2 regions of the Streptomyces sp. NBC_00820 genome follow, and region 1 is predicted to be linked to the other one. Evidence: riboswitches for the same ligand, from Rfam matches in the RefSeq annotation. Region 1 holds a riboswitch; the other holds the start of a gene.
The links. A riboswitch is a leader RNA that binds a small molecule or an ion and turns the genes downstream of it on or off. The one in region 1 is predicted to bind ZMP and ZTP.
Positions count from the first base shown of each region.

Region 2: linked by a shared signal. The riboswitch ahead of OIB37_RS33380 (bifunctional 5,10-methylenetetrahydrofolate dehydrogenase/5,10-methenyltetrahydrofolate cyclohydrolase) and the one ahead of OIB37_RS22555 (glycine hydroxymethyltransferase) in region 1 are both predicted to bind ZMP and ZTP.

Region 1 is NZ_CP108882.1:4,974,293-4,981,728, reverse strand. It holds gene OIB37_RS22580 (2'-5' RNA ligase family protein) at 1-139, opposite strand, end outside; gene trpS (tryptophan--tRNA ligase) at 359-1,372, opposite strand; gene OIB37_RS22570 (RNA polymerase sigma factor) at 1,504-2,064, shown strand; gene OIB37_RS22565 (hypothetical protein) at 2,234-3,133, shown strand; gene OIB37_RS22560 (hypothetical protein) at 3,259-3,978, shown strand; gene OIB37_RS22555 (glycine hydroxymethyltransferase) at 4,029-5,492, opposite strand; ZMP/ZTP riboswitch at 5,524-5,613, opposite strand; gene OIB37_RS22550 (glutathionylspermidine synthase family protein) at 5,862-7,049, opposite strand; gene OIB37_RS22545 (hypothetical protein) at 7,067-7,436, opposite strand, start outside.
Region 2 is NZ_CP108882.1:7,485,011-7,492,446, forward strand. It holds gene OIB37_RS33365 (alcohol dehydrogenase) at 1-957, shown strand, start outside; gene OIB37_RS33370 (hypothetical protein) at 1,035-1,331, shown strand; partial or broken gene OIB37_RS33375 (glycosyltransferase) at 1,363-1,503, opposite strand; gene OIB37_RS33380 (bifunctional 5,10-methylenetetrahydrofolate dehydrogenase/5,10-methenyltetrahydrofolate cyclohydrolase) at 1,607-2,455, opposite strand; ZMP/ZTP riboswitch at 2,489-2,569, opposite strand; gene OIB37_RS33385 (nuclear transport factor 2 family protein) at 2,942-3,310, opposite strand; gene OIB37_RS33390 (hypothetical protein) at 3,482-3,790, shown strand; gene OIB37_RS33395 (S-(hydroxymethyl)mycothiol dehydrogenase) at 3,944-5,032, shown strand; gene OIB37_RS33400 (MBL fold metallo-hydrolase) at 5,032-5,661, shown strand; gene OIB37_RS33405 (SDR family oxidoreductase) at 5,793-6,707, shown strand; gene OIB37_RS33410 (hypothetical protein) at 6,709-7,236, opposite strand; gene OIB37_RS33415 (SDR family NAD(P)-dependent oxidoreductase) at 7,287-7,436, shown strand, end outside.

The DNA.
Region 1 (7,436 bases):
CCTCGGTCGGCGGGAGCAGGGTGACGTGCGTGGGGATGCCGTGAGCCGCGGCGTCGCCGAAGCCCGCGCGCCGCTCCTGGAGCAGGCTGCCGTGAGGCTCCGGGACCGCGATCGACACGCCGATCGTTACGGTCCCCACGTCGTCTCCTGTCCGTCGTGTGATGTCCGTCGTGTGATGTCTTCCCGGCCGGCGTCGTCCCGCCGTCCGGGCCACCGGCTTTCGACTGTAAGGCCACGGGTGTCCCGTGGGCAGGCGCAGCGGAAGTGATGTGCAGCGCTCTGCCCCGTCGGACATGTGTGCGGTCGTACGCCGTGCTGTTTCCAACGGGCCCCGGGATGCGCCGGGGCCCGGCCGGTCTCAGTGCTTGGCCGGCAGGAAGCCCACTCGGTCGTAGGCCTGCGCGAGGGTCTCCGCGGCGACCGCACGGGCCTTCTCCGCGCCCTTGGCGAGGATCGAGTCCAGCGTCTCGACGTCGTCCAGGTACTGCTGGGTGCGCTCGCGGAACGGCGTCACGAACTCGACCATGACCTCGGCGAGGTCGGTCTTGAGGGCGCCGTACATCTTGCCCTCGTAGTCCCGCTCCAGGTCGGCGATCGACTTGCCGGTGAGCGTGGAGTAGATGGTGAGGAGGTTCGACACGCCGGGCTTGTTCACGGTGTCGAAGCGGATCACCGTGTCGGTGTCGGTGACCGCGCTCTTGACCTTCTTCGCCGTCGCCTTCGGCTCGTCGAGCAGGTTGATGAGGCCCTTCGGCGTGGACGCCGACTTGCTCATCTTGATCGACGGGTCCTGAAGGTCGGCGATCTTCGCCGTCTCCTTGAGGATGTACGGCTTCGGGACGACGAAGGTCTCGCCGAAGCGGCCGTTGAAGCGCTCGGCCAGATCGCGCGTGAGCTCGATGTGCTGGCGCTGGTCCCCGCCGACGGGGACCTCGTTCGCCTGGTAGAGCAGGATGTCGGCAACCTGGAGGATCGGGTACGTGAACAGACCGACGGACGCGCGGTCGGCACCCTGCTTGGCGGACTTGTCCTTGAACTGCGTCATGCGGGAGGCCTCGCCGAAGCCGGCGAGGCAGTTCATGATCCAGGCGAGCTGGGCGTGCTCGGGGACGTGGCTCTGCACGAAGAGGGTGCAGCGGTCCGGGTCCAGTCCGGCGGCCAGCAGCTGGGCCGCGGCGAGCCGGGTGTTGGCGCGCAGCTCGGCCGGGTCCTGGGGGACCGTGATCGCGTGCAGGTCGACGACCATGTAGAAGGCGTCGTGGGATTCCTGCAGAGCCACCCACTGGCGGACGGCGCCCAGGTAGTTGCCGAGGTGGAACGAGCCCGCGGTGGGCTGGATCCCGGAGAGCACACGAGGTCGGTCAGAGGCCATGCTCACCATTCTCTCAGGTCCCGGGGGGCGATCCGGAACCGGCGGGAAACAGATGGGAACCGATCCCTCCTCGGCGGTGTAACAAGGGTGTGAGAACGCGGGAGGGGGGTCTCATCGCCGATGAGGCCGCGGTGATCGCTCGCGTACGCGCCGGGGAGCCGGAGGCGTACGCGGATCTGGTGCGGGCCCACACGGGCATCGCCCTGCGGGCGGCCGCGGCGCTCGGCGCGGGTGCGGACGCGGAGGACGTGGTGCAGCAGGCCTTCGTGAAGGCCTACTGCGCGCTGGGCCGGTTCAGGGACGGCGCGTCGTTCAAGCCGTGGCTGCTGGCCATCGTCGCCCATGAGACGAGGAACACGGTGCGGACGGCGGTGCGGCAGCGCACCCTCGCCGGGCGGGAGGCCGCCCTCGTCCGGGCCGAGCCGCTGATACCGGAATCGGCCGACCCGGCGGTGGCCACGCTCGAGACGGAGCGCCGCGCGGCCCTGCTGTCCGCCCTGGAGAAGCTGAGCGAGGAGCATCGCCTGGTCGTCACCTACCGCTATCTCCTGGAGATGAACGAGTCCGAGACCGCCCAGGCCCTCGGCTGGCCCCGGGGGACGGTCAAGTCCCGGCTGAACCGCGCCCTGCGGAAGCTGAGCCGGTTGCTGCCGGATTTCCAGCCTCGGGAAGGGGGTGAAGAGCGTGAGTGAGCCGTACGACGACGGGCCGTACGACGACGGTGAGCACGGCGTGGACGCGGACACTGGGGGCCCGGGTGCTCGTGGTGTCCGGGGCGATGGCGGGAGTGAGGACCGGAGCGGTCGCCGAAACCATGGCGGCAAGGCGCGGGGACGTGAGCGCGGGCGCGCTCGGGAGAGTGTGGCGCGGCTGCCGGAGGAGCTGCGGGAGCTCGGGCGGACGCTGAACCGACGGGAGACCGGCACGGCAGGCGGGGACGGCATGGCCGAGGACGCCGAGGACCCCGCAGGGGCCGCGGGCGCCGAGACGATGGTCGAGCGGGTGCTGGCGCAGATACTGGCCGAGCAGCTGCCCGTGCCGGCGGCCGAGGCGCCGAGAGCCCGCGAGCGGCTGAGCGCCGTCCGTCATTGGGCGCGTCTGCGGAGCCGTTCGCTGGTGGCGGTCCTCTGCGGTCTGCTGGCGGCGCTCGCGCTCACGCCCCCGGTGCGGGCGGCGGTCCTCGACTGGTTCGACTTCGGCGGCGTCGCGGTGCGCTACGACCCGGAGACGGTGCCCTCCCCGGGTGCCGAGGTGCCCGGCTGCGGACGCACGCTGTCCCTGGCGCAGGCGACGCGGCGGGCCGGCTTCGAGCCGCTGGTCCCGCGTGCGCTCGGGCGTCCGGACGCGGTGACGGTCACCCCGGAGCCGCACGGGCGCCTCCTGGTGAGCCTGTGCTGGCACGAGCGGGATCACACGGTCCGGCTGGACGAGTTCCCGGCGTCGCTGGACCCGGGCTTCACCAAGACCGTCCGGGAGCCGCCGCAGTGGCTGCCCCTGCGCGCAAAACCCAACGACGGCACGACCGACAACGCCCTCTGGTTCCCGCGACCGCATCTGCTGACCTTCTGGCTGGTGGACGACGACGGCCACCGGTTCGACCGCAGAGCGCGGACCGCCGGGCCGACGCTGCTGTGGATGCGCGCGAGCGGCGGAGCGCCGGGCGGCGCGGTGACGCTGCGGCTGGAGGGGGTCGCGTCACGGAACCAGGCTGTGGAGATCGCGAAGTCCCTCGCCGAGGGGCCGGAGACGTCCTCGAAATAGCGGGCGCCGGGTGGGAACCCCGGCGAGGCGGGCGGTGTACCAGAAGTGACACGCGGCTCGGGGCCGCCGGGAATCGACGCTTGGGGGATCGGATGACAAAAGGCAGGGTTCGTGAACTGGCAGCCTTGACAGGGGCGTTGGCGGCGCTGCTCGCGCTGCTGCTGTGGGGCGCCTCTTCCGCGGTGGCCGGTGGCCCGACGAGCGTGCTGGTGGGCTCACCCGAGAGCGAGAAAGCCACCGCGCTGTACTTCTCGGACCAGCGGTACGAGCAGTTGCAGCGGTTGCTGGGCCCGGTGGACAAGGGCGTGCGCAAGCCGCCGATGGAGGCCGGCATGGCCTCGGCCCGCCAGATCAATGTGACCTGGCTGGTGCACGACATGTCCCCATGGCGGATAGACCGGGTCTTCCCCCTCAAGTCCAAGCCCTACGCCGTCTGGATACACACGGCTGCCCACCCGGCCGAGTCCCCGAACGGCTACTGGCACCGCGCCGAACACCCCGACCAACTGCGCACGCTGCTCAAGGAGCTGGGCCTGATGGGCAAGGCCCGTGAGGGCGGCTTCAGTGGGGCCTTCCCGGGGCCCTGGCAGTCGGAGACACCGGGCACGACGACCGAGGAGCCGGCGGCCTCCGCACCTACGCTCTCCACGGGGACACGGGTAACGCGGGACACCGCCGCCGGCACCACCGACACGAGCGGCACGGACGGCAGCGGCTGGTGGTGGGCGATACCGGGCGCGGCAGTCGGGGCCGCGCTGGCCCTCCTGCTGCGACCCTTCGCCGTACACATGGCGTCGGCCGGACTGCGGCAGGAGGAGCGACAGCAGAAGCTGATCGATCTCTGAGCGGCTCTCCGACGCCCCCGCAGGGAGCGCCGGCAGCGCCTGCCGGGGCGTCAGCCCAGGTCGATCTCCGGGTAGAGCGGGAAGGCGGCCACGAGGTCGGTGGCCCGGCGGGAGATCTCGTCGGAGATCTTCGGGTCCAGGACGTGGGCGGCCTTGGAGGGAGCGCCCGACTTGGTGGTGCCGGGCTCGGTGGTGGTGAGAACGCGGTCGATGAGGCCGGCGACCTCGTCCATCTCGGCCGTGCCGAGGCCGCGGGTGGTGAGGGCCGGGGTGCCGATGCGGATGCCGGAGGTGTACCAGGCGCCGTTGGGGTCGGCGGGGATGGCGTTGCGGTTGGTGACGATGCCCGAGTCCAGCAGGGCGGACTCGGCCTGGCGGCCGGTGAGGCCGTAGGAGGAGGCGACGTCGATCAGGTTGAGGTGGTTGTCGGTGCCGCCGGTGACCAGGGTGGCACCGCGGCGCATCAGGCCATCGGCGAGGGCGCGGGAGTTGTCGACGATCCGCTGGGCGTAGTCCTGGAAGGAGGGCTGCCGGGCCTCGGCGAGGGCGACGGCCTTGGCGGCCATGACGTGCGGGAGCGGGCCGCCGAGGACCATCGGGCAGCCGCGGTCGACCTGGTCCTTGAGGGAGTCGTCGCACAGGACCATGCCGCCGCGCGGGCCACGCAGGGACTTGTGGGTCGTCGTGGTGACGATCTGGGCGTGCGGGACCGGGTCGAAGTCGCCGGTGAGGACCTTGCCTGCGACCAGGCCGGCGAAGTGGGCCATGTCGACCATGAGTGTGGCGCCGACCTCGTCGGCGATCTCCCGCATGATCCGGAAGTTCACCAGCCGGGGGTAGGCGGAGTAGCCGGCGACGATGATCAGCGGCTTGAACTCGCGGGCCTGGGCGCGCAGGGCCTCGTAGTCGATGAGACCGGTGGCCGGGTCGGTGCCGTAGGAGCGCTGGTCGAACATCTTGCCGCTGATGTTGGGCCGGAAGCCGTGGGTGAGGTGGCCGCCGGCGTCCAGGGACATGCCGAGCATGCGCTGGTTGCCGAAGGCCTGGCGCAGCTCGGCCCAGTCGGCGTCGGAGAGCTCGTTGACCTGGCGGACGCCGGTCTTCTCCAGGAACGGGACCTCGACGCGGTCGGCGAGGACGGCCCAGAAGGCGACGAGGTTGGCGTCGATGCCGGAGTGCGGCTGGACGTAGGCGTGCCGGGCGCCGAACAGTTCGCGGGCGTGCTCGGCGGCGAGGGACTCGACGGTGTCGACGTTGCGGCAGCCGGCGTAGAAGCGGCGGCCGACGGTGCCCTCGGCGTACTTGTCGCTGAACCAGTTGCCCATCGCCAGCAGGGTGGCCGGGGAGGCGTAGTTCTCGGAGGCGATCAGCTTGAGCATGTCGCGCTGGTCGTGGACCTCCTGGCCGATGGCGTCGGCCACGCGCGGCTCGACGGCGCGGATGACGTCGAGGGCCGCACGGAAGGCGGTGGACTCGATCGACAGGGGGGCGGACTCGGCGGTGCGGTCGGACATGGGGACCTCCGGACGTGGCGTTCTGCGTGCTCGGTTCGGCCCAGGCGCACGGCACTCGTTCCCACTCGGGCCGCTCCCCGATGGTCCGTCCCATCCCAGCGCGCCAGTCACGGCCCGTGGCCAGCCTACCGGCCACGCCGCGGCGTCCCGCGTCCGTCGTCCACCATGCGGGCGAAGGACGCGGGGACGGCACCATGCGGGCGGCGGGCAGCCGGGGCCTCGGAGAATCGCCCGTGCGGCCTCGCAGGATCGCTCGTGCGGCCTCGGAGGATTACCCATGCGGCCTCGCAGGATCGCCCGTGCGGCCTCGGAGGTTCGCCCGTGCGGCTCAGAGCATGACGGGCGGCTCGGAGGGCGAGGCGGGCGGCCTCAGAGGATGACGTGGGGCAGGAAGCGGGCGTAGGTGTCGGTGATCAGGCCGGAGGACTCGCGGATGCCGAGGCCCGCCGACTCGTCCTGGACGACCCAGGCGCCGAGGACGACGTGGTTGCCGTCGAAGGCGGGCAGCGGGGCCAGCTCCTGGTAGCAGCAGGGCTCGTCGTCCCGTAGGACCGCGGGAGCGCCCGGCTCGTGCACGGTCACGCCCGCGCCCTCCCGGCCGAGCAGGGGCTTGGCGACGTACCCGGTCGAGTCGGCCAGCTCGCGCGGGCCGTCCAGGTAGGCGGGCAGGAGGTGGGGGTGGCCGGGGTACAGCTCCCAGAGGATCGCCAGCAGGGCCTTGTTGCTCAGCAGCATCTTCCAGGCGGGCTCGATCCACAGCGTGCTGCCGGTGCCGCCGCCGTTGTCGAGCGTGTCCAGGACGTGGCCGCCGAAGTCGTCGGTGGTGAGCCATTCCCAGGGGTAGAGCTTGAAGATGCTCCGGATGAAGCGGAGCCGGTTGTCCACGAAGCGGCCGGAGAGGCTGTCCCAGCCGATCTCCTCCATGGAGATCCAGTCGGTGTCGAGGCCGGCCTGCTCGGCGGTCTCCTTGAGGTAGGCGACCGTCATCAGGTCCTCGCCCAGCTCGTCGACGGAGGAGTGCGCGAAGTGCAGGGGGCTGCCGGGCGGGAGGAGCGCGGCCTGCTTGCGCCAGGCGTCGACGAGGCGTTCGTGCAGGGAGTTCCACTGGTCGGCGCCGGGGAACCGGTCCGCCATCCAGAACCACTGCGGGGAGGCCGCCTCGACCAGCGAGGTGGGGGTGTCGGCGTTGTACTCCAGGAGCTTGGCCGGGCCGGTGCCGTCGTAGCGCAGGTCGAAACGGCCGTAGACGGAGGGGAGTTCGTCCCGGCGGTGCCAGGCCTCGGTGACGGCGCGGGCGACGCGCGGGTCGGTGATGCCGAGGTCGGCGAGGCGTCCGCGCTCCACGATGTGCCCGGCCGCGGCCAGGCACATCGCGTGCAGTTCCTCGACGGCCTCCTCCAGCGCCTCGACCTCCTCCAGCGAGAAGACGTAGTAGGCGCTCTCGTCCCAGTACGGGCGCAGGACGTCGTCGGGGTGCCGGGTGAGGGGGTAGACGAGTCCCTGTTCCTCGACGGTGCGCTGCCAGTCGGGGCGGGGTGTGATGGTGCGGCGTTCCATGTGGCGCTCCCGGTCGGTCAGCCGCCGGAGCTGCCGTGGCCGCCGCCGAAGCCGCCACGGTGGACGCCGGTGCGGTGGCTGTCGCTGTCGTCGTCGGAGTAGCGGCTCGAACGGCCCGAGCTGCCCTTGGACGGCTTGACGAAGGAGCCCCCGTCGATCCAGGAGCCCTTCTTCTTTCCGTTGTAGTACCAGGCGCCGTTCACCGCGGACTTCGCCGACTTGCAGTTCTTGTCGGAGACGACCTTGTAGCCCTTGGTGAGGTTGTAGCTGCCCCGGTCGACACAGCGCTTGTCCGGCTCGGACGAGCAGGCGGTCAGGGCGGCGGCAAGGAGGCCCATTCCGCCGAGGACGACCGTGGTGGACCGGAATTGTCGGCGTGCGTTCGCC
Region 2 (7,436 bases), 2.5 Mb from region 1:
CCGCGGCCGGGTCACGGCCAGGTCAGGATCGCCGTGGAGGCGTGCGGGATCTGCCACAGCGACGCCTTCTTCGTGGACGGGGCGCTGCCGGGCGTGACGTTCCCGGAGGTGGCCGGGCACGAGATCGCCGGGCGTGTCGAGGAGCTGGGCGAGGGGGTGGAGGACCGGGGCTGGCAGGTCGGCGACCGGGTGGCGGTCGGCTGGTTCGGCGGCAGCTGCGGCTACTGCACGCCCTGCCGGGACGGCGACTTCGTCGTGTGCGTGCGGCTGAAGGTGCCGGGCTGGGCCTACGACGGCGGCTTCGCGGAGAAGGTGATCGTCCCGCAGGACGCGCTTGCCAGGATCCCCGAAGGGCTGTCGGCGAGTGATGCCGGGCCCATGGCCTGCGCGGGTGTGACCACGTTCAACGGACTGCGCCGCAGCGTCGCGCGGGCCGGGGACCTGGTCGCCGTGCTCGGTATCGGCGGCCTCGGGCACCTCGGGGTGCAGTACGCGGCCGCGATGGGCTTCGAGACCGTCGCGATCGCGCGCGGTCCCGAGAAGGCCGACTTCGCCAAGAAGCTCGGCGCCCATCACTACATCGACAGCACCTCCGGCACTTCCGTCGCCGAGGCGCTGCAGGCCCTCGGCGGCGCGAAGGTCGTCCTGGCCACGGCCGGCAACGCCGAGGCCATGTCGGGCGCGGTGGACGGCCTGGCCCCCCGAGGGCAGCTCGTGGTGATCGGCGTGACCCCCGAACCGATGAAGATCGCCCCGGCCCAGCTGATCCTGGCCGGCCGCGAGGTCACCGGTCATCCGTCCGGCACCGCGCAGGAGGTGCAGGACACCATGGAGTTCAGCGCCCTGCACGGTATCCGCCCCATGACCGAGACCGTGCCCCTGGACCAGGTCGGGCCCGCCTACCAGAAGATGCTCTCCGGAAACGCCCGCTTCCGGATGGTGCTCACCATGAGCTGAGCCGGGGCCTGTTCGTCTCCCTGACCAGGAAGGACCGCATCGCGCTGGCACGCTACGGCATCAGGGCGGTCTCGTTCGTGCTCCGGGAGCGGTCCCCGGCCCTGCTGGAGAAGGCACTTCTGGGGGCGGGCCTGGGCTTCGAGGACGAGGAGGGTCCGCGCGAGCTCATGGTGGACGTCTGCCTGCACCACGTCGTGGCCACGATGCTCGGTATGCGGCCGGAGGCGCTGTTCACGCGGGTCGCGGGACGTCTGCCGGGGACCGAGGGGGCGCGGATCATCCGCGAGTTCGGGCCTCGCGACGACGTCACTCCGGCGGCGTTCGCGTGGACCATGGCCGACACCCCTGACGGTCCCGACTTCTTCCGGGGCTGAACACCTCAGCCGGACCTGGGAGTTGCCCCGACCCCGAGCCGGCCACCAGAGGCTCGAAGCAGCCGTGCGTGACCAGGGTGACGTCGTGCCCGGCACGGCCGAGCCGGTGCCCCAGTCCGGTATAGGGGGCCACATCGCCGCGTGACCCCGCCGTCATGATCGCAACCCGCATGACGGCAAGTATGGCGGCGAAGAGGCTCGCCGGGGCCCAACGAACCGGCCCCGGCACCGACTTCACGCCGGTCCGCGCCCGCGAGCGCACCCGTGGGCGCCGGTCACACCCCGAGCTGCCGGGCGGCCGCGTCGACGGTCTGCTCCAGCAGCGTGGCGATCGTCATCGGGCCGACACCGCCCGGCACCGGAGTGATCAACGAGGCCCGCTCCACGGCCGAGTCGAAGTCGACGTCGCCGACGTTGCCCGCGTTGTAGCCGGCGTCGATCACGACGGCGCCCGGCTTGATGTCCTGCCCGCGGATGAGGCGCGGCCTGCCCACGGCGGCCACCACGATGTCCGCCTCGCGCACGGCCGCCGACAGGTCACGGGTGCGCGAGTGGCAGTACGTCACGGTCGCGTCGCGGGCCAGCAGCAGCATGCCCACCGGCTTGCCGAGGATCGCGCTGCGGCCCACCACCACGGCGCGCTTCCCGGCCGGGTCGACGCCGTACTCGTCCAGCAGGCGCAGGATGCCGCCGGGCGTGCAGGACACGAAGCCCGGCAGGCCGAAGCTCATGGTGGCGAACGACGCGAACGTGACGCCGTCGACGTCCTTCTCCGGGGCGATCGCCTCGAACGCGGCCCGCTCGTCGACGTGGTCGCCCACCGGATGCTGGAGCAGGATGCCGTGCACGGCCGGATCGGCCGACAACTTCCGCAGGGTGCCGACGAGTTCGGCGGTGGTAGTGGTGGCGGGCAGGGCAACGTGACGGGACTCGATGCCGGCCTTCCGGCAGCGGTTCTGCTTCATCCGGACGTAGGTGACGGACGCCGGGTCCTCACCGACCAGCACCGTCGCCAGACAGGGCGCGACGCCCGTCCTCGCGGTGAGATCCGCGGCCTTCGCCGCCGTCTCCTCGACGATGCGACGGGCGGCGGCGGTGCCGTCCATGAGACGGGCCTGGGTCACCTGGGTCATCTGCGCGCTCCTGAGCTGGTCGACGTTCATCGCCCAGGCGCGCGGCATCAACCACGGACCGCTCCCCGGTGGTACTCCACCTCAGCGCCAGTCACGGCCCGCGTACAGCGTAACCGAGGACGGGGACGGCACTGCGAGTGCGTACGGGGAACGGCCTTTCGGGCGGGTACGGGGAGGGTGGCCGGCGGGCGCGCCCACCGCCCGCCCCACTCCTCCCCACCGCATGGGTGCGTTCGCCGGGGCTGGTACCCCCTCACCGCAGCCTGGAGCGCCTCCGTCGCGAGGCGCCCGGCAGCGGAGGGTGCGCGCGTGCCGCGCGCACGAGTGAGCGGAGGAGCGCGGCCGAGGCCCGCAGGACCTGCGCGGACGGCGGCCCCGGCTGCGGAGAGTACGGCGTACCGCCCCGCCCGAGCGAGGTCCTGGCCGAGAAGGTCCAGGTCAGCCGGGAGGTGACCTGGACCCTCGTGGCCCGCCTGCCTAGCCCTCGTCCCATGCCTGGATCAGGATCTGCTCGCCGATCTTGCCGTCGCGCAGCGTGATCATCGACTCGGAGAGGACCTTGGTGCCGTCCGCGTACTCGCAGGACTCGGTGAACGCGGCGTGGGTGCCCTCGATGACGCACTCTTCCAGGTGGTGGGTCATGTCGCGGCTGTAGACCTCGTCGAGCATCTCGGCTATCTCGCCCCGGCCGCGCACGATCTTGGGATGGCTCGGCTGGGCGTTGTGGTCGATGATGCGGATCTCGGCGTCGTCCGCGTAGAGGGACAGCAGGTTGTTGCCGGTGTCCCCTTCGATGCCCCTGCGCAGTGTCTCGATGTCGAAGGTGGAGCCTGTCGCGGTGCCCATGATGACCTCCTTCGGGCGCCCGCGGCCCTGGGGGAGCGGATTGCACGGGCCCCACCTTCGAGGCTCCTCCGCCCCGGCGGTCACGGCAAGCGCAGGCGCCACCCTCCGCCTCACGAGTGAGCGCGGCCCGGCGCCCGTGTCCGGCCGGGGGGCGCCGCCGTTGCTGAAGACATGATCTCAACACGACGTATCGTCGCCGCCGTCGGTCTGGCCGTCGGCGTCACGGGCCTCGCCGCACCGCTGGCGAACGCGGCCGACGCGGGCACCACGAACCCCCAGCAGATCAACCCGATGACCACGCTGGACACGCTGGCCGTCAGCGACATCCCCGCCGAACACCGCGCCGAGGTCCCGCGCGTCACCGACCAGATGCGTTCGCTGAACGACCTCGGCAGCGGACTGAACCGGCTCAACGAGCTGCACCAGCTCACCGACCTCGCCGCGCCCGTGACCGGTCTGCTCCCCGCGGTCGAGGCCTGACCCGGCACGCGGACCCGAGGGCCGTCCCCGCCCGGGGGCGGCCCTCGGCGCTGCCGGAAAGATCCACTGCCGTCGACGTGTCCGTGCCGCGACCCGTCCGGCGCGCGTAGGGTCGGCACCGCAGGTGATTCTTCTACGCAGAGGGGCCAGGTCATGGCGCAGGAAGTACGCGGCGTTGTCGCACCGGGGAAGGACGAGCCGGTACGGGTCGAGACGATCGTGATCCCGGATCCCGGGCCCGGGGAAGCCGTCGTGCAGATCCAGGCCTGCGGTGTCTGTCACACCGACCTGCACTACAAAGAGGGGGGAATCACCGACGAGTTCCCCTTCCTGCTCGGCCATGAGGCGGCCGGTGTCGTGGAGTCGGTCGGCGAGGGCGTCACCGATGTGGCGCCGGGTGACTTCGTCGTCCTCAACTGGCGTGCGGTGTGCGGCAACTGCCGTGCCTGTCTGCGGGGCCGCCCCTGGTACTGCTTCAACACCCACAATGCGAAGCAGAAGATGACCCTCGCCTCCACCGGGCAGGAACTCACCCCGGCCCTCGGGATCGGGGCGTTCGCCGAGAAGACGCTCGTCGCGGCCGGACAGTGCACGAAGGTGGACCCGGCCGTCTCCCCGGCCGTGGCCGGCCTGCTTGGCTGCGGTGTGATGGCCGGCCTCGGCGCGGCGATCAACACCGGCAACGTGGGCCGCGGCGACTCCGTCGCCGTCATCGGCTGCGGCGGTGTCGGGGACGCGGCCATCGCGGGGGCGAACCTCGCCGGCGCCGCGAAGATCATCGCTGTCGACATCGACGACCGGAAGCTGGAGAAGGCGCGCGCCCTGGGCGCCACCCACACCGTCAACTCCCGTGAGACCGACCCGGTCGAGGCGATCCGCGAGCTGACCGGCGGCTTCGGCGCCGACGTGGTGATCGACGCGGTCGGCCGCCCCGAGACGTACAAGCAGGCCTTCTACGCCCGCGACCTGGCCGGCACCGTCGTCCTCGTCGGCGTCCCCACCCCCGAGATGAAGCTCGAACTGCCGCTGCTGGACGTGTTCGGACGCGGCGGCGCCCTCAAGTCCTCCTGGTACGGCGACTGTCTGCCCTCGCGGGACTTCCCCATGCTCATCGACCTGCACCTGCAGGGCCGCCTGCCGCTCGACGCGTTCGTCTCCGAGACCATCGACATCAACGAGGTCGAGGCGGCGTTCGAGCGGATGCGGCAGGGCGACGTGCTCCGTTCGGTGGTGGTGCTGTGATGACCGCGCGCATCGAACGCCTCGTCACCTCCGGCCAGTTCACCCTCGACGGCGGTACCTGGGACGTCGACAACAACGTGTGGATCGTCGGCGACGACCACGAGGTGATCGTCATCGACGCCGCCCACGACGCCGAGGCCATCCTTCGCGCCGTGGGCGACCGCCGGGTCACCGCGATCGTGTGCACCCACGCCCACAACGACCACATCGACGCGGCCCCCGCCCTCGCCGACCTCACCGGCGCCACCATCTGGCTCCACCCCGACGACCTGCCGCTGTGGAAGCAGACCCACCCCGACCGCGACCCCGACGCCCATCTCGTCGACGGCCTGGTCCTCGAGGCCGCCGGCGCCGACCTGACCGTCCTGCACACCCCCGGGCACGCGCCCGGCGCGGTCTGCCTGTACGACCCCGGGCTCGGCGTCGTCTTCACCGGCGACACCCTCTTCCAGGGCGGCCCGGGCGCCACAGGACGGTCGTACTCGCACTTCCCGACGATCATCGACTCCGTCCGCGACCGGCTCCTCGACCTCCCCCCGGAGACCAAGGTGCTCACCGGCCACGGCGACTCCACGACCATCGGCGCCGAGGCTCCCCACCTGCAGGAATGGATCGACCGGGGGCACTGACCCGGAAGACCGGCACGAGAAGTCCGGCACAAGAAGACCGGCACAGAAGCCGGCGAAAAGGCGACAGGAGATGTCCGGCTTTCCCGTGAGAGTGGTCCGCGACAGGAGTCGTACCGCACAGGAGGCCGGACATGTCAGGACCGCTGCAGGGCAAGGTGGCGCTGGTCGCCGGAGGGACCCGGGGTGCCGGACGGGGCATCGCCGTGGAACTCGGCGCGGCCGGCGCCACCGTCTACGTGACCGGCCGCAGCACCCGCGCCCACCGCTCCGAGTACGACCGTCCGGAGACCATCGAGGACACCGCCGACCTCGTCACCCAGGCCGGCGGCCACGGCATCGCGGTGCCCGTCGACCATCTGGACAAGCCCGCCGTACGGGCCCTCGTGGACCGCATCGCGGAGGAGCAGGATCGCCTGGACGTCCTCGTCAACGACATCTGGGGCGGCGAGAAGCTCTTCGAGTGGGACGCGCCCGTGTGGGAGCACGACCTCGACAACGGGCTCCGGCTGCTCCGGCTCGCCGTCGAGACGCACGCCGTCACCAGCCACTTCGCACTGCCGCTCCTGCTGCGCCGGCCCGGCGGCCTGGTGGTGGAGGTCACCGACGGCACCGCCGACTACAACCGCGACACCTACCGCGTGAACCTCTTCTACGACCTGGCCAAGGCGTCCGTGCTGCGCATGGCCTTCGCGCTCGGCCACGAACTCGGCCCGCGCGGCGCGACCGCGGTCGCGCTGACCCCCGGCTGGCTGCGCTCCGAGATCATGCTCGACACCTTCGGCGTCCGCGAGGACAACTGGCGCGACGCCCTCGACCAGGTCCCGCACTTCGCCATCTCCGAGTCCCCGCGCTTCGTCGGCCGCGCCGTCGCCGCTCTCGCCGCCGACCCCGGCGTGGCCCGCTTCAACGGGCAGTCCCTGTCCAGCGCCGGACTCTCCCAGGTGTACGGCTTCACCGACCTCGACGGCAGCCGGCCCGACGCCTGGCGGTACCTGACCGAGGTGCAGGACACGGGCAAGCCGGCCGACGTGACCGGCTACCGGTGACTCACAGCCGCGGCAGCGGCCGGCGCGCCGAGTGACCGGGCGGCAGCGCGAGATCCTCCCGCACGGCCGCGTAGTAGCTCGCGCGGCCGGCGCGCTGCCGCTCCAACAGGGCCTGCCAGGGCGCGGGTTCGCGCCGCTCCTCCCGCACGAACCGTTCCATGTCCATGACCACGACGACCCATTCGCGGGCCTTCTCCACGACCGCCTGGCTGCCCAGCAGCAACAGGGTCTCCACGGACGGATCCCTGGCGACGGCCGCCTCGGCCAGCAGAGGATCCGCCTCCGCGGGCGGCAGCGGGTGCGGAGGCGGGTCATTGCCGAAGTGGGCGGCCGTCCGGTACGTCAGCGTGACCGACTGCTTCAGCGTGCGCGCGTAGTCGGCGTACACCCTGAGCCGCCGCTCCTCCCAACGCGCCGCCTGCTCGCGCCGGAAGCGGACCTGATCGCCCCGGACCACGGCCAGATACGAACCGAGCGCGCCGATCACGACACCGATGAGGGCCGGAAGTTGCTGCAGGAACGCGGACATGTGCGCACGCTGTCTGTCGCGTTGATCGTCCGGGCCGTACGGTCACTGCCATGACCGGACTCGAACGCTTCGCAGGCCACGGAGTTCTCGTCACGGGCGCGGCCCGCGGCATCGGCGCCGCCGTCGCCCGGCGGCTCGCGGAAGAGGGGGCGCGGGTCCTCGTCACCGACCAGGACGCCCCCGAGGCGGACCGCACGGCC